One region of the Klebsiella sp. NPDC088457 genome, then DNA from elsewhere that is predicted to be linked to it. Evidence: predicted binding sites of a transcription regulator. Region 1 holds the regulator's gene; each other region holds the start of a gene.
What was found. Region 1 encodes PurR, which represses purine synthesis genes. Its sites were predicted from a motif close to CANGCAAACGTTTGCNTG; they were not measured.
Positions count from the first base shown of each region.

Region 2: the regulator PurR is predicted to act here: its motif matches at 4,438-4,455, upstream of pyrC (dihydroorotase).
Region 3: the regulator PurR is predicted to act here: its motif matches at 5,602-5,619, upstream of purT (formate-dependent phosphoribosylglycinamide formyltransferase).
Region 4: the regulator PurR is predicted to act here: its motif matches at 2,472-2,489, upstream of ACI2JR_RS09535 (nucleoside-specific channel-forming protein Tsx).

Region 1 is NZ_JBJDNH010000003.1:5,537-12,738, reverse strand. It holds gene cfa (cyclopropane fatty acyl phospholipid synthase) at 1-944, opposite strand, end outside; gene punC (purine nucleoside transporter PunC) at 1,241-2,425, opposite strand; gene punR (DNA-binding transcriptional activator PunR) at 2,534-3,445, shown strand; gene purR (HTH-type transcriptional repressor PurR) at 3,464-4,489, opposite strand; gene ACI2JR_RS03130 (cytochrome bd-I oxidase subunit CydH) at 4,785-4,874, shown strand; gene ACI2JR_RS03125 (MFS transporter) at 5,038-6,204, shown strand; gene sodB (superoxide dismutase [Fe]) at 6,246-6,827, opposite strand; gene ACI2JR_RS03115 (C40 family peptidase) at 7,169-7,202, opposite strand, start outside.
Region 2 is NZ_JBJDNH010000025.1:65,446-72,647, forward strand. It holds gene ACI2JR_RS16965 (Gfo/Idh/MocA family protein) at 112-1,035, opposite strand; gene ACI2JR_RS16970 (YceH family protein) at 1,038-1,685, opposite strand; gene rimJ (ribosomal protein S5-alanine N-acetyltransferase) at 1,695-2,279, opposite strand; gene mdtH (multidrug efflux MFS transporter MdtH) at 2,509-3,717, shown strand; gene ACI2JR_RS16985 (lipoprotein) at 3,832-4,392, shown strand; gene pyrC (dihydroorotase) at 4,515-5,561, shown strand; gene dinI (DNA damage-inducible protein I) at 5,634-5,885, shown strand; gene bssS (biofilm formation regulator BssS) at 6,280-6,534, shown strand; gene solA (N-methyl-L-tryptophan oxidase) at 6,661-7,202, shown strand, end outside.
Region 3 is NZ_JBJDNH010000010.1:84,978-92,179, forward strand. It holds gene zwf (glucose-6-phosphate dehydrogenase) at 130-1,605, shown strand; gene edd (phosphogluconate dehydratase) at 1,828-3,639, shown strand; gene ACI2JR_RS08615 (bifunctional 4-hydroxy-2-oxoglutarate aldolase/2-dehydro-3-deoxy-phosphogluconate aldolase) at 3,680-4,321, shown strand; gene purT (formate-dependent phosphoribosylglycinamide formyltransferase) at 4,384-5,562, opposite strand; partial or broken gene ACI2JR_RS08625 (YebG family protein) at 5,698-5,932, shown strand; gene ACI2JR_RS08630 (tellurite resistance TerB family protein) at 6,153-6,827, shown strand; gene ptrB (oligopeptidase B) at 6,944-7,202, shown strand, end outside.
Region 4 is NZ_JBJDNH010000012.1:3,175-10,376, reverse strand. It holds gene ACI2JR_RS09550 (M24 family metallopeptidase) at 1-217, shown strand, start outside; gene ACI2JR_RS09545 (VOC family protein) at 293-658, shown strand; gene ACI2JR_RS09540 (helix-turn-helix transcriptional regulator) at 683-1,363, shown strand; gene ACI2JR_RS09535 (nucleoside-specific channel-forming protein Tsx) at 1,448-2,332, opposite strand; gene ACI2JR_RS09530 (SadB/YajI family lipoprotein) at 2,627-3,169, opposite strand; gene nrdR (transcriptional regulator NrdR) at 3,318-3,767, shown strand; gene ribD (bifunctional diaminohydroxyphosphoribosylaminopyrimidine deaminase/5-amino-6-(5-phosphoribosylamino)uracil reductase RibD) at 3,771-4,874, shown strand; gene ribE (6,7-dimethyl-8-ribityllumazine synthase) at 4,961-5,431, shown strand; gene nusB (transcription antitermination factor NusB) at 5,454-5,873, shown strand; gene thiL (thiamine-phosphate kinase) at 5,950-6,924, shown strand; gene pgpA (phosphatidylglycerophosphatase A) at 6,917-7,202, shown strand, end outside.

The sequences.
Region 1 (7,202 bases):
GCCCCGATGTTGTGCCAGTCCTCCATCACGAAATGCGATTCGCTGGCCTGCGCAATCTGGCGCACCGACGGTAAGCAGCCGTTAGGGAAGATATATTTATTAATCCATGGATCGACGTTGTGGTCCGTTTTTTTCGAACCAATGGTGTGCAGTAAGAAACGGCCATCGGCGCTCAGGTTGCGGTCGACCACCGAAAAGTAGGTGTCATAGTTTTTAGGGCCGACGTGTTCAAACATCCCGACGGAAACAATACGGTCAAAACTATCATCTAAGTCGCGATAGTCCTGCAGCAAAATAGTGACGTCTAGCCCTTCGCAGCGCTGTTGCGCCATTTTTTGCTGTTCTGCAGAAATGGTGACGCCGACCACGCTAACCTGGTAATTTTTGGCCATGTAATAAGCCAGGCCGCCCCAGCCGCAGCCAATATCCAGCACCCGCATGCCTGGCTCCAGCTCCAGCTTGCGGCAAATAAGATCGAGTTTTGCCTGCTGAGCTTGTTCCAGCGTTTGCGCATCTTTCCAGTAAGCACAGGAATATTGCATATAGGGGTCGAGCATGCGGCTGAAAAGATCGTTGCCAAGATCGTAGTGCTCTTTGCCGACGATCCACGCACGTTTTTTACTTTGTAGATTGAACAGGCGTGCGCTCGCGATACGCAGCGTGTCTTTCAGATGGTGAGGAAGCTGACTTTCCAGTCCGGCGCGAAGCACTTTATGGAAGAATATATCCAGCCGTTCGCAATCCCACCAGCCGTCCATATAACTTTCACCTAACCCCAGAGACCCTTCCTGTAAAACACGTTTAAAAAAGAGCGGGTTTTTAATCCGGAGATCGGAGGGGGCGGGCCCATTAATTTCAATGCCCGCGCGACCGAGCAACTCGGCTGCAATTCGGTACCAGTCGTCGTTTGGTACGCTTACTTCTTCTATACACGATGAACTCATAGCTTCTCCATCACGCCCAAGTGATCAGAACCTTAAAACAGCGTAGACGCTTTTTTGGCTTTGTGAGAAATCTCACGGAATATCCGTGAAGCTGCTATCCGACGTAGAACAGAGGAAGGGTGATAACCCTTGCCGAAAGGCCTTCCATGGTGAAACGGGATGCATCCTGCCCCCGTTAAGTGCAATAAACTTTCTATTTATGTGATGCCGGATCCAGTATAGGCCGCTAATATCGGGCTTTCAATAAAAATATATTAGCAGGCTAATTACTGTACGATAACATCAGTGAAATAATTCTATGCATGCGACGACTCCGTCGTCAGGCAGGCGGTATGACGCTGCATGAGGTATCCAATCCCGGCCAGCGCAATCGAGACCAGCATCACGCTGGTGGTGGTCAGCAGCGGAGTGGCGATCAGCGCGGAAACCAGCAAACTGGTCAGGAAGCACAGGCCGAGCTGCAGGGTGTTCTGCAGCGCCGCGGCGCGGCCGGTGGCCTGCGGGAACGGCTTCAGCGCTTGGGCGACGACGATCGGGTAAATACCGCCGTTAACAATCGCCATGACGCAGAAGGGCACCATCAACGCAACAATTGATACATCCGCCAGTCGGCCAACCAGCCAGGTGGCCGCGACGCTGACGGCGAAAATCACCAGCAGCCACGGGAGCAGCTGATTTCCCTGCCATTTTTGTAGCGCCGCGCGACAGCCATAGCCGCCAACTAAAAAGGCGATGGTCTGCGGGACATAGCTCAGGCCAATGGCGGTGGGGCCATAGCCCATCTCGTGCAGAATAAACGGTGAGCCGGTCAGCCAGGCGAAAAAGCTGGCGGAGCAGGCGGCGTAAATCAGTACATTACCGCTGTACTCGCGGGAGCGCAGCAGGGCAAGGAAGGGCAGCTTTTGCGCAGTGGCGCCGGGCTGCCTGTTCGCCGGTTTAAGCCGCAGGGCCGGCAGCATCAGCAGCACCGCGATAGCGAACAGGGTGGCGAAAATCGCCTGCCATTCGAGGTGCGTGAGTAACCAGCTGCCGAGCAGCGGCGCCAGCGCCGGAGATAAGCCCACCAGCGGCATAATGGTGGCAAAAATGCGGTTAGTGCGCTGGGCAGGGTAATAGTCGGTCACCATCGCCTGCCAGGTCACCGCCGCCGCGCAGACGCCGATGGCCTGAATAAAGCGCAGGACCAGCATCAGCGTGGCGTCACGCACCCACAGCATCCCGAGGCAGCTGATAGCGAAAATCGCCAGCCCGGACAGCAGAACCGGTTTGCGGCCGTAGCGGTCGGAAACCGGCCCCCAGAACAGCTGGCCGTGGGCGAAGCCGGCGAGGAATAAGCTCAAGCTGGCGCTCACCGATGCCGCTGAGGTATTCAGATCTTGTTGAATAGCTGAAAAAGCCGGCAGGTACATATCGGTGGCGAGGAAACCCAGCACGCTGAGTCCCGCCAGCCACACTAAAAATCCTTTCCCAGGTTGTTGCATAACATTCTCTTATAGATGCGGTCTGATGCCGCAGAGTGTAGGGAGTGCATAATGGCTTGTGAAACGCTAATATTTGCTACATGCATTCAAAAATTTTGCAGGCAGAATATGTGGTCCGAATACTCACTCGAAGTCGTTGATGCTGTTGCCCGCAACGGTAGCTTTAGCGCAGCGGCGCAGGAGCTGCATCGCGTACCTTCAGCAGTCAGCTACACCGTACGCCAGCTCGAAGAGTGGCTGAAGGTTCCCCTTTTCGAACGTCGCCATCGCGATGTTGAACTCACCCCGGCCGGGATCTGGTTTTTACAGGAAGGGCGTTCTGTTATCAAAAAAATGCAGATCACCCGCCAGCAGTGTCAGCAGATTGCCAACGGCTGGCGCGGGCAGCTGTCGATCGCCGTCGATGACATTGTTAAACCGGCGCGTATGCGGCAGATGATCGTCGATTTTTATCGCCACTTTCCCGATGTCGAACTGATTGTTTTTCAGGAGGTGTTTAACGGCGTCTGGGACGCGCTGGCCGACGGACGCGTGGAACTGGCGATTGGTGCGACCCGCTCGATTCCGGTGGGCGGGCGCTACGCCTTTCGCGATATGGGGATGCTAAGCTGGCACTGCGTGGTGGCGAGCCATCATCCGCTGGCGCAGATGACGGGCCCGTTGAGCGATGATATGTTGCGCAACTGGCCGTCGCTGGTGAGGGAAGATACCTCCCGCTCGTTGCCGAAACGCACAACCTGGCTACTGGACAATCAGAAAAGGGTGGTGGTACCCGACTGGGAATCGTCGGCGACCTGCCTGTCGGCGGGACTCTGCGTCGGGATGGTGCCGACGCACTTTGCCCGTCCGTGGATCGACCGCGGCGAATGGACCGCGCTGGCGCTGGAAAATCCGTTCCCGGACGCGGCGTGCTGCCTGACCTGGCAGCAAAGCGATACTTCGCCGGCGCTCGCGTGGCTGCTGGATTATCTGGGCGACAGTGAAACGTTGAACCGCGAGTGGCTGCGGGCGCCGGAGTAACCGGCGCCGTGGGGAAGGTTAGCGGCGGTAGTCGACGAACGGGCCGTCAACGACCGAGCGGCGTTCCACCAGACGCGGGTGAACCTCGATCGACTGCGACTCTTCGCGCTTGTTGACGATACGATCCATCAGCATGTTGAAGGCGGCTTCGCCGAGAGAATCTTTCGGCTGATGAATGGTGGTCAATGCCGGGCTGAAATAGCGGGCGTTGCGCACGTTATCATACCCGATCAGCGAAATATCCTGCGGCACGCGCAGGCCCATTTCGTCCGCCGCGCAGATGGCGCCCATCGCCATGATGTCGCCGCCGCAGAATACCGCCGTCGGACGGTGCTGCTGGCTGAGGATCTGCTGCATCGCCCGGTAGCCGGATTCCGGTTCGAAATCTCCCTGAACAATCCAGCTTTCCGGAACGGAAATCTGCGCTTCTTTCATGGCTTGCATAAAGCCGGCCAGCCGTCCGGCACCGGTATTACGCTCCAGCGGGCCGGGGATCACGCCAATTTCACGGTGGCCGCGTTCGACCAGGTAGCGGCCAGCCATATAGCCGCCCTCGAAGGCGTTATCGATGACCGAATCGGTAAAGTCGGCCTTCGCTTCACCCCAGTCCATCACCACCATCGGAATGTGGCGGTACTCTTCCAGCATGCTCAATACCGATTCCGGGTATTCCGAGCACATCACCAGCAGGCCGTCGACGCGCTTTTGCGCCATCATCGACAGGTAGGCCTGCTGCTTTTCAAGATCGTTCCACGCATTGCCCAGAATCAGGGTATAGCCTTTCTGGAAGCAGCTTTTCTCTACGGCTTCGATAATCTCAGCGAAATAGGCCGCTTCGCTGCTGGTGGCCAGCAGGCCGATAGATTTGGTGTGATTAACCTTCAGACTGCGCGCAACCGCACTGGGGGAGTAGTGCAGCTCTTTGATCGCCGCCCAGACCGCGTTGCGGGTTTCTTCAGCAACGAAGCGGGTTTTGTTAATCACATGTGAAACTGTTGTAGTGGAAACGTTTGCGCGCTTCGCTACATCTTTAATTGTTGCCATTACTTCTCACTCCAGACCTTGACCTGATCGTCTGATTATCGGTACGTAAACGTTTGCCTATACACACCCTGAGTACAATGTTCAACATTGCATCACGTCGGGAAAACGACACAGAACGACAGGAAGGGGTCAATGGCCGATACGCTTTCAAATTAGCGTGGGATTTTGTCCGATCTTGCGGCAAAGGGGAAGAGCAAAAATGTGCATCACCCTAAATCTCAGAAGATTTTTACGCTATATTGTGCAAAAATGAGCAAGCTCACTTTTCATGTGGGGATAACAGGGGGAAAAATTGATGGATACAGATTTGAAGTTTTCGCTGACCACAACGATTATTGTTCTGGGTCTCATTGTTGCCGCCGGGCTGACGGCGGTACTGCACTGATTTTGCCGGGGGAGAGCGCTCTTTCCCCCAACGTCCCGCCATTATTATCAATTTTGCAAAAATCTTTTGCCATTCCGTTTACTTTTGTTTTTCTGTGATTGATGTCATGCTTTTGACTTCTGATGAGATGCCGTCGCTGAGGACGGTCTGCTGGAGTCATTGAATGAAAATCAACTTTCCCCTGTTAGCGCTGGCGATCGGCGCGTTTGGTATTGGTACGACGGAGTTTTCCCCGATGGGGCTGCTGCCGGTCATTGCCAAAGGTGTCGACGTCTCTATTCCGGCTGCGGGAATGCTGATCAGCGCGTATGCGATTGGCGTGATGGTCGGCGCGCCGCTGATGACCTTACTGCTCTCCCATCGCGCGCGCAGAAATGCGCTGATTTTCCTGATGGCGATCTTTACTCTCGGCAACGTCCTCTCCTCAATGGCGCCGGATTACACGACCTTGCTGATCTCGCGCATTATCACCAGCCTTAATCACGGCGCTTTCTTTGGCCTGGGGTCGGTGGTTGCGGCGAGCGTAGTGCCAAAACACAAGCAGGCCAGCGCGGTGGCGACGATGTTTATGGGGTTGACCATCGCCAATATTGGCGGCGTTCCGGCGGCAACCTGGCTGGGTGAAACCATCGGCTGGCGGATGTCGTTTCTCGCTACCGCGGGCCTCGGTCTGGTGGCGATGGCCAGCCTGTGGTTCTCTCTGCCAAAAGGCAGCGCCGGCGAGCGGCCGAATGTTAAACAGGAGCTCACCGTGCTGATGCGTCCGCAGGTGCTTTCCGCGCTGCTGACCACGGTGCTGGGGGCCGGGGCCATGTTTACCCTCTATACCTATATTTCGCCGGTGCTGCATACCATTACGCATGCGTCGCCGCTGTTCGTCACCGCGATGCTGGTGCTGATTGGCGTCGGCTTCTCGCTGGGCAACTACCTGGGCGGTAAGTTTGCCGACCGTTCCGTTTCCGGCACGCTGAAAGGCTTTCTGCTGCTGCTGATGGTTATCATGCTGGCGATTCCGCTGCTGGCGCAAACCCAGGTGGGGGCGGCGATTAGCATGGTGGTGTGGGGAGCGGCGACCTTTGCCGTGGTACCGCCGCTGCAAATGCGCGTGATGCGCGTCGCTCATGAAGCGCCGGGGCTCTCTTCTTCGGTGAATATCGGGGCGTTTAACCTCGGCAATGCGCTGGGCGCGGCTGCCGGTGGGGCGGTGATTTCCGGTGGGCTGGGCTATGCCTTTGTCCCGGTGATGGGGGCGATTATTGCCGGCGTGGCGCTGCTGCTGGTGCTGTTCGGCGGCCGCTCGCAGCCTGAAGAGGCGTTTGCCGGGCAGTAACCGGGGATACGCAGAAGGGGCAACCCTTCTGCGTAGGCGATTTATGCCGCCAGATTGGCCGCCACAAACGTCCAGTTTACCAGCGCCCAGAAGTGCGCCAGATACTCTGGGCGGGCGTTACGGTAGTCGATGTAATAAGCGTGTTCCCAGACATCCACGGTCAGCAGCGGCGTAGCCTCGCCAGTCAGCGGCGTGCCCGCATTGCTGGTGGAGACAATACTCAGGCTGCCATCGGCATTTTTTACCAGCCATGTCCAGCCGGCGCCAAAGTTCTTCGCTGCCGCATCGCTAAATTGCGCTTTGAAATCGGCAAAGCTGCCGAAAGATTTGGCAATGGCTGCCGCCAGTTCACCTTCCGGCTCACCGCCGGCATTCGGCGCTAGGCAGTTCCAGTAAAACGTGTGGTTCCAGACCTGAGCGGCGTTGTTAAAGACGCCACCTTCTGAAGTACGCACGATCTGTTCTAAAGATTGGCCTTCAAACGCGGTGCCTTTGATCAGGTTATTGAGGTTAGTGACATAGGCCTGGTGATGTTTACCATAGTGGTATTCCAGGGTTTCGGCGGAAATGTGCGGCGCGAGGGCGTCTTTTGCATATGGTAATGCAGGTAATTCGAACGACATTGTTACTCTCCTTATAACTTCTTGTTTTCTTCTCACATTTAAAGGATGTATGACCATCCGGATACAGCGTGTACTGCGCTTCGCCGCGGCGAGTGCGACAGCTTTTTATTGTGACAAGGATGCTAACACTTGCCGATGGTAGTGAAAAGCCTTACTCCGATAAAGGTTATATTGAACAGGTCAGATGGAGGAAACCAGAGGCAGGTCGCGCTGGAAGGAAGGGCATCTGCGGCGCGTACATCGCTTAACGGCGGTGAAATATAGCTTTTTTTCAGGAGCGGTCTGTTTTGCCGGCGGCGGGTTCGCGCCAGATAGCCTGCCGCAGGCGCGGCAGGAGAGGCTTAGCGAATGGTTTTCGGCGTCATCACGCGGCGG
Region 2 (7,202 bases), on a different contig from region 1:
AACGTGTTATTCCACAACCCTGAAGTAAAACGCCCGCGATAGCGGGCGCTGGAAAGTGGCGATAGTCTACCGGGTTCGTAATGAATTACTACTCCCAGATGTTACAACGAATTATTCACTGATGGCCTCGCGCCACAGTTTATCAACGATGCGCTGGGCCAGCAGCGCCTGTTCGCCAGCCGTTTCGGGAACCGTCTGATTTTGCACGCATTCAATAAAATGACGCGCGCAGCCGACAAACCCTCGTTGCTCCAGCGTGGTTTGCCAGCCGGGCACCGGCCGCTGTACCACGCCCTGACCGCGCTCTTCCTGCCACTCACGCATATCCCGGACCTCATACAGCCCGCCGTCGGTAATCGCCTGCACCCATTCGCGCTGACTACCGGCGCGGCGGTGCATACTGGTGGTGATCTCCAGCTGCGGGGTGCTGAAATGATGTTCAGCATAGAGCATCTCCCCCTGGGCGGTGGTCTGCAGCGTCCCGCCGCTCAGGCGGGCTTTTCCTCCCGCCAGCCACAGGGCGGTATCCACCACGTGCAGATAATCATCCAGCAGGGTAAAGCGCAGATCGTGGCCCACGCTGTCGCTGCGGTGTTTATCCATGCGTAGTGACGCGGCACGCTCCAGCTGCGCTTTGAGCTCGCGGTACAGCGGGGCAAAGCGGCGGTTGAAGCCCACCATCAGCGTCAGCTTGCGCCGGGCCGCCAGCTCGACTAACGACTCCGCCTCATTGAGTTTGTCGGCCAGCGGTTTATCGACGCAGACATGCACGCCGGCGTTCAGCAAGCGGCTGACCACCTCAAAATGCGAGGCCGTCGAAGTGTGTACAAAGACCGCATCACACTGTGCCGCCAGCCGATCCAGCGACCCGGCATAGGGGATACGCCAGGTGTCGCAGATCCGTAGCGCCTTCTCTTTACCCGGCGACCAGGCCGCCTGCAGCGTCCAGCCGTCCGCCGCCCCCAGCACCGGTAGCCAGGCCTTCTGGGCGATCCCCCCCAGCCCTACCACTCCCACGCGTAATGTCGCCGTCACGGTTAATCTCCCAGGTGAGCCAGCAGTGAATCCAGCCGCGTTTTAAGCTCCGCCACTTCATCTTCCAGCGCCTCAACACGGCTCTGAAGGTCATCGGTAGGCGGCGACACGGCCTCAACGGCGGTGATAAGCGAATCCATATCGTCGCAGAACAGATGCATATAGCGGGACTCGCGTTTCCCCGGCTCGCGCGGCAGGCGGGCGACGAACGGGCCGTCATCACGGCTGGCCAGCGTGTCGAGCACGTTCTCGACTTCAGCCATATCGCTAAATTCATGCATTCGCTGGGCGCGGCTGCGCAGCTCGCCCGGCGTCTGCGCGCCGCGCAGCAGCAGCGTGGCGACCACCGCCACCTCCGCCGGGGTCAGCTTCAGATCGCCGAACTCGGAATTACAAAAGCGCTGCTCGTATTTGGTGACCCGGTTGCCAAACCCGCTGACCGTGCGCAGATAATGGCGTTTGACCAGCGTGTCGAGAACCTCCTGAACATCGCTTTCGCTCAGCGACATTACCGGTTCACGGTTGGTTTTCTGATTACAGGCGGTGACCACCGCATTAACCGACAATGGGTACTGTTCCTGCGTGGTGATCTGCTTTTCCAGCAAACAGCCAATGACCCGCGCTTCATGTGCGGTTAACTGATATTTCATGCTTTCTCCTTAGCGACCCGGAGTCCAGTCCGCTGTCGTCAACGCCGTCAGTACATGGTCGCGCCACTGCCCATCGATCAGCAGATAATCTTTGGCGTAACCCTCTTTTTCAAAACCAAGACGCGCCAGTAAATCGCCGCTACGCTGATTATGCGGCATGTAGTTGGCCATTATGCGATGGATATGCTGCGTGCGCTGCATATAACGAATCGCTGCGGTCAGCGCTTCAAACATCAGTCCCTGCCCCTGCCACTTCTCGCCGATGGAATAGCCGAGATAGCAGGCATGAAACGACCCGCGTACCACGTTAGAAAAATTCGCCACGCCGATAATCTCTTTCTCTTCCGGGTCGAGCAGCGCAAAATAGAACGCCGAGCCCTGCTTGTGAAACTCCGAAATCATCGACAAACGCGCCTGCCAGCCGGAGGGGTAGCAGTGGCTGTCGTCGCGCACCGGCTCCCAGGGTTTTAAGAACCCTTTATTCTCCGCGTAATAATCGGCCAGACGCCAGGCGTCACGATCGTAAACCAGCCGAACCACCAGCCTGTCCGTCGTCAAACGCACCTTGGGTACGTTACTGCGATAGCCAAACATTCCCTTCTCCTGTTCCCCTGACTTATCACCCTGCTCCTTTCACTATACCTGTCCTGAACGGTTGTGTGAAAACAGCAACATACCATTTTCTGCACCATCTCCCCTTTTCGATGAATAGACTCTATCGATCTTGCATTTTGATAAAAAAATATTATCGCAAGGAAGCTGGGAAAGTCAGTGCCTTCCCCGCACACTATCCGGGCAACTCTTTCTTTTCCCTGGAGGGGAAATGTCCCGCGTATCGCAGGCAAGGAACCTGGGTAAATATTTCCTGTTAGTCGACAACATGCTGGTCGTCCTCGGCTTCTTTGTTGTCTTTCCGCTGATCTCCATTCGTTTTGTCGACCAGATGGGCTGGGCGGCGCTGATGGTCGGGATTGCCCTCGGCTTGCGTCAGCTGGTCCAGCAGGGGTTGGGCATTTTTGGTGGCGCGGTGGCCGATCGCTTTGGCGCCAAGCCGATGATCGTCACCGGGATGTTAATGCGCGCGGGCGGTTTCGCGGCGATGGCCGTCGCGCATGAGCCCTGGGTACTGTGGCTCTCATGTATTCTCTCAGGACTCGGCGGTACGTTATTCGATCCGCCACGCGCGGCGCTGGTGGTTAAACTGGTGCGTCCGCATCAGCGCGGGCGCTTCTTTTCCATCCTGATGATGCAGGACAGCGCCGGGGCGGTTATCGGCGCGCTGCTCGGCAGCTGGCTGCTGCAATATGACTTCCGCCTTGTCTGCTGCGTGGGGGCGGCGCTGTTCGTCGCCTGCGCCGCCTTCAACGCCTGGTATCTCCCGGCGTGGAAACTGTCAACGGTGAAGACGCCGGTCCGTGAGGGATTGGGCCGGGTGCTGCGCGACAGGCGCTTTGTCACCTACGTGCTGACGCTCACCGGCTATTATATGCTGGCGGTTCAGGTGATGCTGATGCTGCCGATTATGGTCAACGACATCGCCGGCTCCCCCAGCGCGGTGAAATGGATGTATGCCATCGAAGCGACCCTCTCGCTCACCCTGCTGTATCCCATCGCGCGCTGGAGCGAACAGCGCTTTCGTCTGGAGCACCGGCTGATGGCCGGCCTGCTGGTCATGACCTTAGCCATGCTGCCCATTGGCTTAACCAGCAATTTACAGCAGCTCTTTACGCTGATTTGTCTCTTCTACATGGGTTCTATCATTGCCGAACCGGCCCGTGAAACCCTTGGCGCATCGCTGGCCGATGCCCGTGCCCGCGGCAGCTACATGGGGTTTAGCCGCCTGGGGTTGGCCTTTGGCGGGGCGTTTGGCTACGCCGGCGGCGGCTGGTTGTTCGACGCCGGTAAAGCGGTGAACCAGCCGGAGCTGCCGTGGTTGATGCTGAGCATTATCGGCCTGATCACCTTTATCGCCCTGTGGTGGCAATTTAGTCAGAAGCGATCGACCTCCGGGATGCTCGAATCGCGTACCTGACTTTACCTTCGGGGTCAGACGCATTTTCAGCATTTTCCGCTGGCACGCCCAACGCTGGCAGGCCATGCTGCTTTATGTCAGGATGAGCCCATGGCATGACCGTTAAGGAACCCAATGAAAAAGATGTTTATCGTGGCCGCGCTGATCGTCAGCGGCCTGTTGAGCGGCTGTAACCAGCTAACGCAATATTCCGTTAGCGAGCAGGAAATTAACCAGGCGCTGCAGAAACGTAACCACTTCGCCAAGGACATCGGCCTGCCGGGCGTAGCGGATGCACATATTGAGTTACACAATCTGACCAGCGCTATTGGCCGGGAAGAGCCGAACAAGGTGACGCTGAGCGGCATCGCCAATCTGGATCTGAACTCGTTATTCGGCAACCAGAAGGCCACCATTGATCTGAAGCTCAAGGCGCTGCCGGTGTTTAATAAAGAGAAAGGCGCCATCTTCCTGCAGGAGATGGAAGTGGTCGATGCGAAAGTGGCGCCTGAAAAGCTGCAGTCCGTCGTGCAGACGCTGATCCCGTATCTGAATCAGTCCCTGCGCAGCTACTTCAACCAGCAGCCGGCCTACGTGCTGCGTGAAGATGCCAGCACCGGCGAGGCGCTGGCGAAAAAATATGCGAAAGGTATTGAGGTGAAACCGGGAGAAATCATTATCCCGTTCACCAATTAAGAGCCCGGGCGCTGCGGCGCCCGTTTTTTTACGGAAGTTGATGCAAAGGAAAACGTTTACGCTTATCCTTAGTGCCCGGCAAAAACAGCCCTGATGACTGACCCTATTAGCCGGAGCCTTCCATGACAGCACAATCCCAGGTATTGAAAATCCGCCGCCCTGACGACTGGCATATCCATCTGCGCGATGACGAGATGCTGAAAACCGTCGTCCCTTACACCAGTGAGTTCTATGGCCGGGCGATCGTGATGCCGAATCTGGTGCCACCTGTCACCACCGTTGACGCCGCCATCGCCTATCGCCAGCGTATCCTCGATGCCGTCCCCGCCGGGCATGACTTTACCCCGCTGATGACCTGCTACCTGACCGATACGCTCGATCCCGCGGAGCTGGAACGTGGATTCCAGGCCGGCGTATTCACGGCAGCAAAACTCTATCCCGCCAATGCCACCACCAACTCCAGCCACGGTGTCACCAGCGTTGATACCATTATGCCGGTGCTTGAGCGGATGGAAAAACTGGGGATGCCGCTGCTGGTTCACGGCGAAGTGACCCATGCGGATATCGATATCTTCGACCGCGAAGCGCGCTTTATTGAAACGGTGATGGAACCCCTGCGTCAGCGTTTACCGGGTCTGAAGGTGGTGTTTGAACATATCACTACCAAAGATGCCGCCGAGTACGTCCGTGACGGCAATGAGCTGCTGGCCGCGACCATTACCCCGCAGCACCTGATGTTCAACCGCAACCACATGCTGGTTGGCGGCGTACGTCCGCATCTCTATTGCCTGCCGATTCTGAAACGTAATATCCACCAGCAGGCGCTGCGTGAGCTGGTCGCCAGCGGCTTTACCCGCGCATTCCTTGGCACCGACTCCGCGCCGCACGCCCGTCATCGTAAAGAAGCCAGCTGCGGATGCGCCGGTTGCTTTAACGCCCCAACCGCGCTGGGCAGCTACGCCACGGTGTTTGAAGAGATGAATGCCCTGCAGCACTTCGAAGCATTCTGTTCGCTGAATGGCCCGCGCTTCTACGGCCTGCCGGTTAATGAGACCTTCGTTGAGCTGGTGCGGGAAGAGAGTACCGTGGCTGACAGCATCGCGCTGCCGGACGATACTCTGGTGCCGTTCCTCGCCGGCGAAACCCTGCGCTGGACCATGAAAAAATAAAAGCGTTGCCCCCTGTTGTAAACAGAGATTTGATACTGTATAAATAACCAGTATACTACACAGGGGGCCATCATGCGCATCGAAGTGTCTATCGCCAAATCCACAGCTTTACCCAGCGGCGCGTTAGAAGCGCTAAACACCGAACTCTCGCGGCGTATTGAACAACAGTTCCCGGATAACCCAAGCCAGGTCACGGTGCGCTTTGCCAGCAGTAACAATTTGTCCGTCATTGGCGGCCTGAAAGAAGATAAAGACCGGATAAGCGAAATCCTGCAGGAAACCTGGGAAAGCGCTGATGACTGGTTTATCCATGACGTATCCTGACTCTTGCGGCCAGCCTGACAGCGCCCGCGCAGTTTTCCCGCTGAGGTGACAGAAGTCAGCCGGGGGATTCTGCCAGGCGTGCAGGCCGTCGCAAGAGCGTCAGATACAGCAAATTCAATTTGCTCCCTCATTGTGCTTTTTTTGCCGGGTCGCCCCGGCTTTTTTATCCCTACCGCAGACTCAGACTTTTCTTTATTCTTCTGATTATTTCCTTAAAAAATAATGCCCCGCGGGACTAAATTTGCGCAAAAAATCATCAGGCAGGGGAAGATCTGCCCCGCTGGATTTAATTTCTCGAGTTTATTCTTAACTCCTGATATAATTAACTTGCTTCAAAAAATATGCATTAAACCTCGAGAATTGTTGTCTTTTAACATATGAATAAGGGGTTATGATGGAAAAGAATAATGAAGTCATCCAGACCCATCCCCTCGTCGGATGGGACATCAGCACCGTTGATAGCTACGATGCCATGATGTTGCGCCTGCACTACCAAAACCCCACTCATGAAAGCAGTAACGAAGCTGAAATTGGCCAGACGCTATGGCTAACGACGGAAGTCGCACGTCAATTTATTTCTATTCTGGAAGCAGGTATTGCGAAGATAGAATCAGGTGAATACCAGGCAAATGAGTACCGCAGGCATTAAAAAATTATGCCGCTATCGATATACTCACACTAAACAGGCACCCGCGGGTGCCTAATTTATTTTCGGGCTTGTATAAGCGCAGGTTGTTAATTACCCTGCTAATAAAGCAAAAAACCGGAACATATCATGCAATACGATCTCATCATTATCGGTAGCGGTTCCACGGGCGCCGCCGCCGGCTATTATGCTCGCCGTGCCGGACTTAACGTCCTGATGACCGACGCCCACCGGCCTCCGCATCAGGAAGGCAGTCACCACGGCAACACGCGTCTTATCCGCCACGCCTATGGCGAGGGCGAAAAGTATGTCCCGCTGGTACTCCGCGCGCAGCAGCTGTGGGACGAGCTCGCCGTCACCAGCGGCGAGGCGGTCTTTGAACGTACCGGGGTGATTAACCTCGGCCCGGCGAATTCCCCTTTCCTCGCTAACGTCGCTCACAGCGCCCGCCAGTTTCAGCTCGATGTTGAAGAGATGGATGCTCCGGCCATTATGGCCCGCTGGCCGGAGATTCGCGTCCCGGAAGATTACCGCGGAATATTCGAACCGGCGTCCGGGGTATTGCGCAGCGAACTGGCCATCGAAACCTGGATTCGCCTCGCCCGCGAGGCAGGCTGCGCGCAGCTGTTTAACTGCCCGGTTACCGCCATTCACCACCACCCGGACGGCGT
Region 3 (7,202 bases), on a different contig from region 1:
CGTGCGGTTTAGCGTCGGGAAAGGGGGCCGGAGGGTTTCGGGAAATTCGTAAACACAGTACAGTGCAGTGTAAGAAAATTACAAATATAGCCTGGCATAAGCACCAGACTATCAACTGAGGAGAATGACATGGCGGTAACGCAAACGGCCCAGGCATGCGATCTGGTCATTTTCGGCGCGAAGGGTGACCTGGCGCGTCGTAAATTGTTGCCTTCCCTGTATCAGCTTGAAAAGGCTGGCCAGATCAGCCCGGATACCCGCATTATCGGGGTCGGACGTGCTGACTGGGATAAAGATGCTTACACCAGGGTAGTACGTGAAGCGCTTGAAACCTTCATGAAGGAAAAAATTGATGAAGGTCTGTGGGAAACCCTGAGCGGACGTCTGGATTTTTGTAACCTCGACGTCAACGACACCAAGGCGTTCACCCGCCTGGGTAAAATGCTTGATCAGGAAAACCGGGTCACCATCAACTACTTTGCGATGCCGCCGAGCACTTTTGGCGCGATTTGCAAAGGCCTCGGCCAGGCGAAACTGAACGCCAAACCGGCACGTGTGGTCATGGAAAAACCGCTGGGCACCTCGCTGGATACCTCCCGCGAGATCAACGATCAGGTTGGCGAATTCTTCGAAGAGTGCCAGGTCTATCGTATCGACCATTACCTCGGCAAAGAGACGGTACTTAACCTGCTGGCGCTGCGTTTTGCCAACTCCCTGTTCGTCAACAACTGGGACTGCCGGACGATCGATCACGTCGAGATCACCGTTGCTGAAGAAGTCGGCATTGAAGGCCGCTGGGGTTATTTCGATCAGGCCGGGCAAATGCGCGACATGATTCAGAACCACCTGCTGCAGATCCTGTGCATGATTGCGATGTCGCCGCCTTCGGACCTCAGCGCCGACAGCATCCGCGATGAAAAAGTGAAGGTGCTGAAGTCCCTGCGCCGTATCGATCGCTCTAACGTGCGTGAGAAAACGGTTCGCGGCCAGTACACCGCGGGTTTTGCCCAGGGGAAAAAAGTGCCGGGCTACCTCGAAGAAGAGGGCGCCAACAAATCGAGTAATACCGAAACTTTCGTGGCGATCCGCGTCGATATCGACAACTGGCGCTGGGCCGGCGTGCCGTTCTACCTGCGTACCGGTAAACGTCTGCCGACCAAATGTTCCGAAGTGGTGGTGTATTTCAAAACGCCGGAGCTGAACCTGTTCAAAGAGAACTGGCAGGAGCTGCCGCAGAACAAGTTAACGATTCGTCTCCAGCCGGATGAGGGCGTTGATATCCAGGTTCTTAACAAAGTTCCGGGTCTTGACCACAAACACAATCTGCAGATTACCAAGCTGGATCTGAGCTATTCGGAAACCTTCAATCAAACGCACCTGGCGGATGCCTATGAGCGTCTGCTGCTGGAGACCATGCGCGGTATTCAGGCGCTGTTCGTACGCCGTGATGAAGTGGAAGAGGCGTGGAAGTGGGTTGACTCCATTACCGAAGCCTGGGCCGCCGATCGCGATGCGCCAAAACCGTATCAGGCAGGCACCTGGGGACCGGTCGCTTCTGTGGCGATGATTACCCGCGATGGTCGTTCATGGAATGAATTTGAATAGTCCGGTCATTATCCGGATGAGTTATTTTACCGGTAACATGATCTGACGCAGTAAGTCGCATAATTTTTATTCTTTTAAGCCCCGGGAGGATTCACCCCCGGGGCTTTTTTTATTACACTGCAGGCAGATATTTTGCCGCTGAGCTGCAGTGCTGGTGCCTTTCACCTTCTCAGGTATCGCTAAAAACGCTGTAGCCGGACAGATAAAAATTCAGGAGCCTTTATGAATTCGACAATGTTACGGGTAACAAATCGCATTATCGAACGGTCGCGTGAAACCCGCACCGCCTACCTCGCACGGATTAATCAAGCCAAAACGGATACCGTCCATCGCGCGCAGCTGGCCTGCGGTAACCTGGCCCATGGCTTTGCGGCCTGTCAGTCGGATGATAAAGCCTCGCTGAAGAGCATGCTGCGGAACAATATTGCCATCGTTACCTCCTATAACGACATGCTGTCCGCCCATCAGCCGTATGAGTATTACCCGGATATTATTCGCAAGGCGCTGCATTCGGTGAATGCGGTAGGCCAGGTCGCCGGCGGCGTTCCGGCGATGTGCGATGGCGTTACTCAGGGCCAGGACGGCATGGAGCTCTCGCTGCTCAGCCGTGAGGTGATCGCCATGTCTGCCGCTATTGGCCTGTCGCATAACATGTTCGACGGCGCGCTGTATCTGGGAGTGTGTGACAAAATTGTCCCCGGGTTGACCATGGCCGCGCTCTCCTTTGGCCATCTGCCGTCCGTTTTCGTGCCGTCTGGCCCGATGGCCAGCGGTCTGCCGAACAAAGAGAAAGTACGTATTCGCCAGCTGTATGCCGAAGGTAAGGTCGATCGCATGGCGCTGCTGGAATCTGAAGCGGCCTCCTACCACGCTCCGGGGACCTGCACCTTTTACGGGACCGCTAATACTAACCAGATGGTGGTCGAATTCATGGGCATGCAGCTCCCGGGCTCCTCGTTTGTTCACCCGGACGCCGAGCTGCGCGAAGCGCTGACCGTCGCCGCTGCGCGCCAGGTGACGCGGATGACCGGCAACGGCAACGAATGGCTGCCGCTGGGGAAAATGTTCGATGAGAAAGTGGTGGTCAACGGCATTGTGGCGCTGCTGGCAACCGGCGGCTCGACTAACCATACGATGCACCTGGTGGCGATGGCTCGAGCGGCGGGCATCATTATTAACTGGGATGATTTCTCCGATCTTTCTGACGTCGTGCCGCTGCTGGCGCGCCTCTACCCGAACGGCCCGGCGGATATTAACCACTTCCAGGCGGCAGGCGGCGTACCGGTGCTGGTGCGTGAACTGCTGAAAGGCGGCCTGTTGCACGAAGATGTGCATACCGTGGCCGGCTTCGGTCTCTCGCGCTATACCATGGAGCCGTGGCTGAATAACGGCGAGCTGGACTGGCGTGAAGGGGCGGAGGCGCCGTTAGACGATCAGGTTATTGCGACTTTCGCCAGGCCATTCTCTCGCCATGGCGGGACGAAAGTGCTCAGCGGTAACCTGGGGCGGGCGGTGATGAAAACCTCCGCCGTGCCGGTGGAAAACCAGATTATTGAAGCGCCGGCGGTGGTTTTTGAAAGCCAGCACGACGTGCTGCCGGCTTTCGAAGCCGGATTGCTGGACAAAGACTGCGTGGTTGTTGTCCGTCATCAGGGGCCAAAAGCGAACGGCATGCCAGAATTACATAAACTTATGCCGCCACTTGGTGTATTATTGGACCGCCGTTTCAAAATTGCGCTGGTCACCGATGGTCGACTCTCCGGCGCATCAGGCAAAGTACCGTCAGCAATCCATGTAACGCCTGAGGCGTACGATGGTGGGCTGCTGGCGAAAGTACGTGATGGCGATACCATCCGCGTGAACGGGCAGAGCGGTGAACTGACGCTGCTGGTGGATGACGCCGAACTGGCTGCACGCCAGCCGCATGTTCCTGACCTCAGCGGTTCGCGTGTCGGGAGCGGTCGGGAAATGTTCGCCGCGCTGCGGGAAAAACTCTCCGGAGCAGAACAGGGCGCAACCTGCATCACTTTTTAAGACGATACAATTTTGTAGATCTGGCGAGAGAGAAACTCTGATGAAAAACTGGAAAACAACTGCAGAAGCAATCCTCACCTCCGGCCCGGTAGTACCGGTGATCGTGGTGAAAAAGCTGGAACACGCTGTGCCGATGGCCAAAGCGCTGGTTGCCGGCGGCGTACGCGTACTGGAAGTGACGCTGCGTACCGAATGCGCGCTGGAGGCGATCCGCGCGATTGCGAAAGAAGTGCCGGAGGCGATTGTCGGCGCAGGTACCGTCACCAACGTAGAGCAACTGAAAGCCGTCACCGAAGCTGGCGCCCAGTTTGCTATCAGCCCTGGCCTGACCGAGTCGCTGCTGAAAGCGGCGACGGAAGAAGGGACCATCCCGCTGATCCCGGGTATCAGCACCGTATCCGAACTGATGCTGGGTATGCAGTATGGCCTGAAAGAGTTCAAATTCTTCCCGGCGGAAGCAAACGGCGGCGTAAAAGCGCTGCAGGCTATCGGCGGCCCGTTCGCGCATATCCGCTTCTGCCCGACCGGGGGGATCTCTCCGGCAAACTACCGCGACTACCTGGCGCTGAACAGCGTGCTGTGCATCGGCGGCTCCTGGCTGGTGCCGGCGGATGCGCTGGAAGCCGGTGATTACGACCGTATCACGAAAATTGCCCGTGAAGCGGTAGAGGGCGCGAAGTAATTTTTACGCCCTGATCTATCGCTAAGTGCAGACCCGGTAAGCGCGAGCGCTACCGGGTTTTTTTATCCCTGCACCAGCACCGCCGCAGCGGCCGCTTTCGCGCGGGCAATCGCTTCCTCGACGTTGTCAGCCACCGCCAGGGTGACGCCCAGTCGACGGGAGCCGTCAATTTCCGGCTTACCGAACAGGCGCAGCTGCAGGCCGGCGCCGACGGCGGCCTGAATATTGCCGAAGGTGACGTTCTGGCTGGTCAGCTGCGGCAGAATCACCGCGGAGGCCGCCGGGCCGTACTGGCGAATCGCGCCAATCGGCAGGCCGAGGAAGGCGCGAACGTGCAGGGCGAACTCAGAGAGATCCTGGGAGATGAGCGTCACCATTCCGGTATCATGCGGGCGGGGCGAAACTTCACTGAAAATCACCTCATCGCCGCAGACGAACAGCTCGACGCCGAACAGACCATAGCCGCCGAGCGCCAGAACCACTTTGCTGGCAATCTCCTGGGCGCGGGCCAGCGCCTGCGCGCTCATCTGCTGCGGTTGCCAGGACTCGCGATAGTCGCCATCTTCCTGGCGGTGGCCGACCGGCGCGCAGAAATGGACGCCGTCGACGGCGCTGACGGTAAGCAGGGTAATTTCAAAATCGAAATTCACCACCCCTTCAACAATCACCCGACCGGCGCCGGCGCGGCCGCCCTGCTGGGCATAGCGCCAGGCGTCAGCCAGCTGTTCATGATGGCGAATAAAGCTTTGGCCTTTGCCGGAAGAGCTCATCACCGGTTTAACGATGCAGGGCAGGCCAATATCGGCGACGGCTTCGCGAAACGCCGCTTCGCTGTCGGCAAAGCGGTAGGCGGATGTCGGCAGCTGCAGCTCCTCCGCCGCCAGGCGACGAATGCCTTCGCGGTTCATCGTCAGCTTCGCCGCGCGCGCGGTGGGGACCACTTTCTGCCCGGACAGTTCCAGCTCGACCAGCGTATCCGTAGCGATAGCCTCGATTTCCGGCACGATGTAGTCAGGTTTTTCCTGCGCGACCAGCGCGCGCAGAGCTTCGCCGTGCAGCATGTTGATCACGTGTGAGCGATGTGCGACCTGCATCGCTGGCGCATCGGGGTAGCGATCGACCGCGATGGTCTCAATCCCCAGGCGTTGACACTCGATGGCGACTTCCTTACCCAGTTCGCCTGAACCCAATAACATCACCCGCGTGGCTGCAGGACGCAGCGCTGTGCCTAATAAAGTCATGACTCTTTTCCGCAGTAAAAAAACATACGCCGCATTATAAACGAAAACGTTTGCGTCTGTCTTTATGGCTGTTGGTTGAGTCCTGGCGGAAAATTTGTTATACTGTATAAAAATACAGTATAAAGAGGCTGCGCGATGGCGGTTGCAATTCAATATGTGGTGATCCGCGAAGGTGAGGAAAAGATGTCGTTTACCAGCAAAAAAGAGGCCGATGCTTACGACAAAATGCTCGATCTTGCCGAGGTCCTTAACGACTGGCTGGTGGCGTGCCCGCTGACGCTGGATGAACCTCAACGCGATGAAATGGCGATGTGGCTGGCGGAACGCAAAGACACGCTCCATCATATTCTGAAGTCCGGGAAACTCCCGCAAGAGAGTGAGGAAGTGGCGCGACAGGACGGCCACAGCGAGACGGACTCTGCGGATGAGCCGGGCAAACCTTCCGTTGCCGTCCCGGCGGCCAGCAGGGCGCGCAAAGCGAAAGCGGCCTGAGCGCGTCTGGAATTTGCGCATCTTTAGCCATGGATAACATTTCCTGACATCGCGTCGTTTAGGCTGATGGCATCGCTTATTCAGCAACGAGGGCATTCATGGCTAACTGGCTCAATCAACTGCAGTCTCTGCTCGGCCAGCAGGGGCAATCTTCGCCGTCCGGCGAACGCGCTGACGGTAACAATTTCCTCCTGCCCGGCGCGCTGGGCGGTCTGGCGGGGCTGCTGGTGGCGAGTCAGTCATCACGCAAGCTGCTGGCCAAATATGGCACCAGCGCGCTGCTGGTTGGCGGCGGTGCGGTGGCAGGGAGCGTGTTGTGGAATAAGTATCAGCAGAAAATGCGCCGCCATTCGCCGCAGGGGGCGCAACCGCAGCCCGCCGGCTCTGCCGCGCCAGCTGGCGAGCTGGATGCCCGCAGCGAACGGCTGATCATGGCGCTGGTGTTTGCCGCGAAAAGCGATGGACACATTGATGACAGCGAGCGGGCTAATATTGAGCAGCAGCTGCGGGCGGCCAATATCGATGTCCAGGGGCGGGTGTTGATCGATCGCGCGTTGGCGCAACCTCTGGATCCCCAGCGTCTGGCGCAGGGCATCAGCAGCGAGCAGGAAGCGCTGGAAGTCTATTACATCAGCTGCGCGGTGATCGATATCGATCACTTTATGGAACGTAGCTATCTCAATGCGCTTGGCGAGGCGTTACGGCTCCCGGCGGAAGTGCGCGCCGATATTGAACAGGATATTCAGGCGCAAAAACAGGCGCTTTCCACCTGAATCAGCAGGTTTTGCTTGCAACGCGTGCCACTTTTGCCACCCTTATAGACACGCCATCCTTCAAGTCGTTTCTTGAATGATTTTGTGTACAGATACAGGATGCAAAAGAGCAAAAGATGCCACCAAAAGCGAAACGAATCCCCCACGCCATGACCTTACATGGCGATACCCGCATCGATAACTACTTCTGGCTGCGCGACGACGATCGCGCGCGGTCAGACGTGCTTGACTATCTGCGCGCGGAAAACGCGTACGGCCAGAAGGTTATGTCCACGCAGCGGAGTTTGCAGGAGCGGGTGCTGAAAGAGATTATTGACCGCATCCCGCAACGGGAAGTCTCCGCCCCCTATAGCAAAAATGGCTATCGCTATCGTC
Region 4 (7,202 bases), on a different contig from region 1:
TACGGTGGCGTTAGCGGATGCGGCGCTGCGCGATGAGCTGGCGCAGGCTTACCCGCGGCTCTGGCAGCGGATCCTCGCCCGGCGCGCCTATATTCGCCAGCAGCTGGGCATTGCCCTGCCCGAGGAGGTGCTGCCGTTTTCCAACACCGTGGGCTATTTCCGCCCGTGGCTGCTGGAGCCGTCGCGCGCGCTGGTGCAGGCAGCAGAGGGCGCGTAAAACACTCCTGACAGTATGCTGTCAGGAGCCCTGTCATACACTCCTTGTGAACTTACACAACGGACAGGAGGATGTATGAATAATGTGATTAACTGGTTTGAAATTCCGGTCGTCGATATGGATCGCGCGATGAAGTTTTACTCGCAGTTACTGGCTATTGAATTCCGTCAGGAAACCATCTCTGGCATTGAGAATGCGGTGTTTCCGTATACCCATCCGGCAACCGGCGGTGCGCTGGTGAAAGGTGAAATGTTCACCCCTGCCAGTACCGGCGTGGTGGTGTATCTGCATACCGCCGATATTGCCTCAACCTTAACGCGCCTGGAGCAAGCCGGCGGCAGCAAGGTTTTTGGCCCGGAAGTGCTACCGCACGATATCGGGACCATCGCCCTGTTTACCGACAGCGAAGGTAACCGCGTCGGGCTGCACCAGCCGGCTTAACCCGCAGAACGATGTGAAAGGAACATGACCCGACGCGCCGATCGTTTATTTCAGATAGTACAGATTCTGCGCGGCAGGCGGCTGACGACGGCCGCGCTGCTGGCGGAGCGGCTCGCCGTGTCGGAGCGCACGATCTACCGTGATATTCGCGATTTATCGCTTTCCGGCGTTCCGGTCGAAGGGGAGGCCGGCAGCGGCTACCGGCTGATGTCGGGCTTTGATCTCCCGCCGCTGATGCTGACCCATCGTGAATCGGAAGCGCTGATGGTGGCTATCCGTGTGCTTAAAACCTGGGGCGGCGATTCGCTGTCGCGAGAGCTGGAGTCGGCGCAGGAAAAGGTGCTGGCAATTTTGCCGGAAGAGAGCCGTCGCAAGGCGGAGCAGACGCGGATTTTTGCCCCGGATCTCGGCAATCAGCCCTATTCCAGAAGTGATTTTGATCTCATCCACCAGGCGATTTCTGCGCAGCGGGTGCTGGCACTGAATTACCGTGACGAGGCCGGGCAGCGGTCGCAGCGGGAGGTGATGCCGCTGGGTCTGTTCTTCTGGGGCGAACGCTGGATGCTGGTGGCCTGGTGCGAACTGCGCAACGACTATCGCTGTTTTCGCCTCGACCGCTGTCTGCGGATCGTTGCCACGGAGCGGCGTTTTCGCGAAGGTGCCGACCGTTCATTGAGCGATTTTTTACGTAAGGTGAAGTGTTAAGCCTGGTCTGGCGGGGCAGTCTTATTGCCGGGAGCGGCTTTTTTCCGGCGGCGCGGCGCCGCCGGATTTTATCGTCAGGCAGGATTAGAAGTTGTAGCCGACAACAAAGTAACCACCCCAGCCGGTAGAACGGACGTTGAAGTCGCCGTCGCCGAAGTTCAGCTTAGCGTCGTCTGCCCATTGGCCGCCGTTGTGGAAGTAACGTGCTACGACAGAGTAGTGCCAGTGATCATAGTTCAGCGCCAGGATGTGGCTGGAAGCGATGGAGTTGCTGCTACGCGCGTGCTTACCGTTCAGGTCGTAGAAGTTGTCATCGCCCAGATCGGAACCCCAGTCAAAGTTGGTGAAGCCGATATAGCTCAGCGAGCCGCCCCACAGGTCGGTCAGCGGAACAAAGTATTTCACTTTGAAGCGATAGCCATCCCACTCGTTTTCGTTGGACGCGCCATAGTTCTGCCACTGGTATTTCGCATACACGTTCAGGGACAGGCTCATCGGCAGGCCGGTATCGATGTCGGTACCCAGACCCATGTACCAGGTGCTCTGGCGACCGGAGGCGTTACGACCCATATCGTAGATATAGTTGTTGGCGAAATACCACTCTTTGAACGGACCAAAGCTCAGATCGGTATTGGTCAGTTTGTCGATGGAGAAGCGAGGTTCAATTTCCATAAACAGTGGCGAACCGTGGTTCCAGATACCTTTCGCGTCGGTGTTACCGCCAAAGAATACCGGCGCATCCATGTAACCATAAAAATCGAACCAATCTTTCTTGGCGAACGCTTCGTATTCCAGGTAGGTATCGTTACGGATCTGCGGCCCAAAACGCGTGTGGTAGCTACCCACCACGTTTACACTCTGGTGCCACCAGTCAGACAGGTACTGCGGTTTGTCGTTTTCTGCCGCGCCAGCAGTGAACGATGTGGACAGCGCCAGAACGGCGCCTGCTGCCAGTAATGTTTTTTTCATAATGATGCCACTGTTTAAATTAAGCCAAAAGGCGTGAGAAACGTTGCCGAAGCGTTGCTAAATATTTCGTATTTCTGTGGGGGTCTATTATAGAAATCATTGCTCACAAAAATACGTGTTGTTTCACAGAACAGAAACATACGTAATCGATTGCGTTCACGATTCTATGCATTTCTTGACAAAATGCCACTGAAATTCATCAGTGCGGCCAATTTTTACTGAACCGAACGGAAAAATTGTGAATGAATTTTCGCGGGGGAGGGCCGGATGTCAGCGACACCCGGCGACAGCGCTTTACTGCGGGTTGGCGGGCTGGATATCGTGAATGCGCACGAAGCCGAGCCGATCCGGCGTGACGCCGTTCAGGCGCAGCGGGATGTCCACATCGCTGGGGGCCAGAGTGCTGGCGGGCGCGCTGATCAGCTGATCCTGAACGTTCACTTCCTGATAGTTTTCCGTCGTGCCGCTGAGCTCACCGGAGGCGACGGTGGCGCTAAACGCCGGTAGCGGATCGTTCGATTCACCCTGAATACGTAACGTCAGGCGAGTGCCGCCCGCGTCAGGAGTGATATCACGTAGCGACATCCGCAATGTCCCGATTTGGCTTTGCAGGCGCGCCGGGGTTCTGGCGCCGGGCAGGAGATAGACGCCGCTGCTGGACTTTGCGTTCAGGGCGTTTTGCTGGGTAATCTTCACCGTTTGCTGATTAAGCTGCGTCATCTCTTTGCTCAACGTACTCACGCTTTGGTCCATCTGGCGAACTGCACTTTGCTGGGCGCAGGCGCTGAGGGTAAAGAGACTCGCCACAATGGCCAGCTTAAAATAACGTCTTGTCATGGTAGGGGATTCCGTTAACAGAGAATAATTAATGGTAGCCAGTTCAGATTAACCAGGCATAGATCCTTTGTCTCAAAAGCTCTTTCTTTGTTGTCGGGTCACTTCGCGGTAAACTACCCGTCAGTTTAACTTCCTGTCAGGACGCGCTATGCATTGCCCTTTCTGTTTCGCCGTAGATACCAAAGTGATCGACTCTCGTCTGGTGGGTGAGGGCTCTTCTGTGCGTCGTCGTCGGCAGTGCCTGGTCTGTAATGAACGTTTCACCACCTTTGAGGTGGCAGAGCTGGTAATGCCTCGGGTGATCAAGAGCAACGATGTGCGGGAACCCTTCAATGAAGATAAGCTGCGTAGCGGGATGCTGAAAGCCCTGGAGAAACGTCCGGTCAGCGCTGACGATGTTGAAATGGCGCTCAACCATATCAAGACGCATTTGCGCGGCACCGGCGAACGCGAAGTGCCCAGCAAAATGATCGGCAACCTGGTGATGGAACAGCTGAAGAAGCTCGATAAAGTGGCCTATATTCGCTTTGCTTCGGTCTACCGCAGTTTTGAAGATATTAAAGAATTCGGCGAAGAAATCGCCCGCTTACAGGATTAAGCCATGCATGACGAAATGTACATGGCGCGAGCGCTCAAGCTGGCGCAGCGCGGGCGTTTTACGACCCATCCGAACCCGAATGTCGGCTGTGTGATCGTGAAAGACGGTGACATCGTCGGGGAAGGTTTTCACTATCGCGCCGGTGAGCCGCATGCGGAAGTGCATGCGCTGCGCATGGCCGGCGACAAGGCCAAAGGGGCGACCGCCTACGTAACGCTGGAGCCCTGCAGCCATCATGGCCGTACGCCGCCCTGCTGCGAAGCGCTGATTGCCGCGGGCGTCACCCGCGTCGTTGCCGCGATGCAGGATCCTAACCCGCAGGTGGCGGGGCGCGGTCTGTATCGTCTGCAGCAGGAAGGAATTGCGGTCAGCCATGGCCTGATGATGGGCGAAGCTGAAGCGCTGAATAAAGGCTTTCTCAAGCGGATGCGCACCGGATTCCCTTATGTTCAGCTCAAAATGGGCGCTTCGCTGGATGGGCGCACGGCGATGGCCAGCGGCGAAAGCCAGTGGATCACCTCGGCGCAGGCGCGGCGCGACGTACAGCGTCTGCGCGCCCGGAGCCATGCTATTTTGACCAGCAGCGCCACCGTTCTGGCGGACGACCCGGCACTGACCGTGCGCTGGGAAGAACTGGACCCCGATACCCAGGCGCTGTACCCGCGGGAAAACCTGCGTCAGCCGCTGCGGATCGTCATCGACAGCCACAACCGCGTCACGCCGCAGCACCGCATTGTGCAGCAGGCGGGAGAGACTCTTTTTGCCCGTACCCAGGCTGACGATCGGCAATGGCCGGAAAACGTGCGCACCCTGCAGATCCCGGAACATAACGGCCACCTTGATCTGGTGTTATTGATGATGCAGCTTGGCAAACAGCAGGTGAACAGCATCTGGGTGGAGGCGGGGCCGACGCTGGCCGGCGCGCTTTTGCAGGCGGGGCTGGTGGACGAGCTTATCGTCTATATTGCGCCTAAACTATTAGGCAGTGACGCGCGCGGGCTATGCGAGCTGCCGGGCCTTGAGAAACTGGCCGCAGCTCCCCATTTCAAATTCAATGAGATACGTCATGTAGGCCCGGATGTTTGCCTGCATTTAGTGGGCGCATGATCTCCCTGGTCGAAAGGGAAGCAGCGCACAAATTATTATGATAAAATCCGCCCCCCTGCGGGGCCATATGAACCCGAAGGAAGAGTATGAACATTATTGAAGCTAACGTTGCTACCCCGGACGCTCGCGTCGCCATCACCATTGCGCGTTTCAACAACTTTATCAATGACAGCCTGCTGGAAGGGGCGCTTGACGCACTGAAGCGCATCGGTCAGGTAAAAGATGAAAATATTACCGTTGTGTGGGTTCCAGGCGCGTATGAGCTGCCGCTGGCGGCTGGCGTACTGGCAAAAACCGGTAAATATGACGCGGTTATTGCGCTGGGTACGGTGATTCGTGGTGGTACCGCGCACTTTGAATATGTGGCTGGCGGAGCAAGCAATGGCCTCGCTCATGTCGCGCAGGACAGCGAAATCCCGGTAGCCTTTGGTGTTCTGACCACAGAAAGCATTGAACAAGCCATCGAACGCGCTGGCACCAAAGCCGGTAATAAAGGCGCAGAAGCTGCGCTGACCGCGCTGGAAATGATTAACGTATTGAAAGCCATCAAGGCCTGATTTTTTTTGTAAGGGGAATTCCGTGAAACCTGCTGCTCGTCGCCGCGCCCGTGAGTGTGCTGTCCAGGCGCTTTACTCCTGGCAGTTGTCCCAGAACGACATCGCCGATGTTGAATACCAGTTCCTGGCGGAACAAGATGTTAAAGATGTCGACGTTCTGTATTTCCGCGAACTGCTGTCCGGAGTGGCGACTAACAGCGCATACCTCGACGGCCTGATGAAGCCGTACCTGTCCCGTCTGCTGGAAGAGCTGGGCCAGGTGGAAAAAGCGGTACTGCGTATCGCCCTGTTCGAGCTGTCAAAGCGTGACGATGTCCCGTACAAAGTGGCGATCAACGAAGCTATCGAACTGGCGAAAACCTTCGGCGCCGAAGATAGCCATAAGTTTGTTAACGGCGTGCTGGACAAAGCAGCCCCGGCAATTCGTCCCAACAAAAAGTAAACTCCAGGCCGGGTCTCGCGGGATGTCATCCACGCAGGGTCCGGCCTTATTCTTTTCTTTTGCTGAGGCATAACGTATGGCATGCGGCGAATTCTCCCTGATTGCCCGTTATTTTGATCGCGTAAAAAGCAGGCGTCTCGATGTAGAAACCGGCATCGGCGATGACTGCGCTCTCCTGAATATTCCCGATAAAAAAACGCTGGCAATCAGCACCGACACCCTGGTGGCGGGCAACCATTTCTTACCTGATATCGATCCTGCAGACCTCGCCTATAAGGCGCTGGCGGTCAATCTGAGCGATCTCGCTGCGATGGGCGCTGAACCGGCGTGGCTGACGCTGGCGCTGACGCTACCGGAGGCGGACGAAGCGTGGCTGGAGTCGTTCAGCGACAGCCTGTTCATGCAGCTTAATTATTACGATATGCAGCTGATCGGCGGTGATACGACCCGCGGTCCTCTGTCAATGACCCTGGGTATTCACGGTTTTGTGCCGCCGGGACGCGCCCTGAAGCGCTCCGGGGCGAAACCCGGCGACTGGATTTATGTTACCGGCACCCCCGGCGATAGCGCCGCGGGGCTGGCTATTTTGCAGGATCGGCTGGTGGTGGAATCGGCGGCCGACGCCGATTATCTGCTGGCGCGCCATTTACGCCCGCTGCCGCGGGTACTGCAAGGTCAGGCGCTGCGCGATCTGGCCAGCTCGGCTATCGATCTTTCCGACGGCCTGATTGCCGATCTCGGCCATATCCTGAAGGCCAGCGGCTGCGGCGCGCGGATCGATCTCGACGCGCTGCCGCTATCCGATGCGCTGCTGCGCCAGGTTGCGCCGGAGCAGGCGCTGCGCTGGGCGCTGGCGGGCGGCGAAGACTATGAACTGTGCTTTACCGTCCCGGAGCTGAACCGCGGCGCGCTCGATGTGGCAATCGGCCAGCTCGGCGCGCGCTTTACCTGCATTGGGCAGGTGGGAGCTGAAGCGGACGGTTTGCAGCTGCTGCAGGCCGGCAAGCCGGTTCAGCTGGATTTAAAGGGGTACGATCATTTTGGTGCGTAGTAAAGATGTGGCAAAAAGCCGGCTCAATATGCTTAATCCCTGGCATTTGCTGGCGACCGGTTTTGGCAGCGGTTTAAGTCCCGTCGTGCCCGGTACGATGGGCTCGCTGGCGGCGATTCCGTTCTGGTATCTGATGACCTTTCTCCCCTGGCAGCTCTATTCGCTGGTGGTGATGATGAGCATCTGTATCGGGGTCTATATCTGCCATCGCACGGCGAAGGATATGGGCACCCACGATCACGGCAGCATCGTCTGGGATGAATTTGTCGGTATGTGGA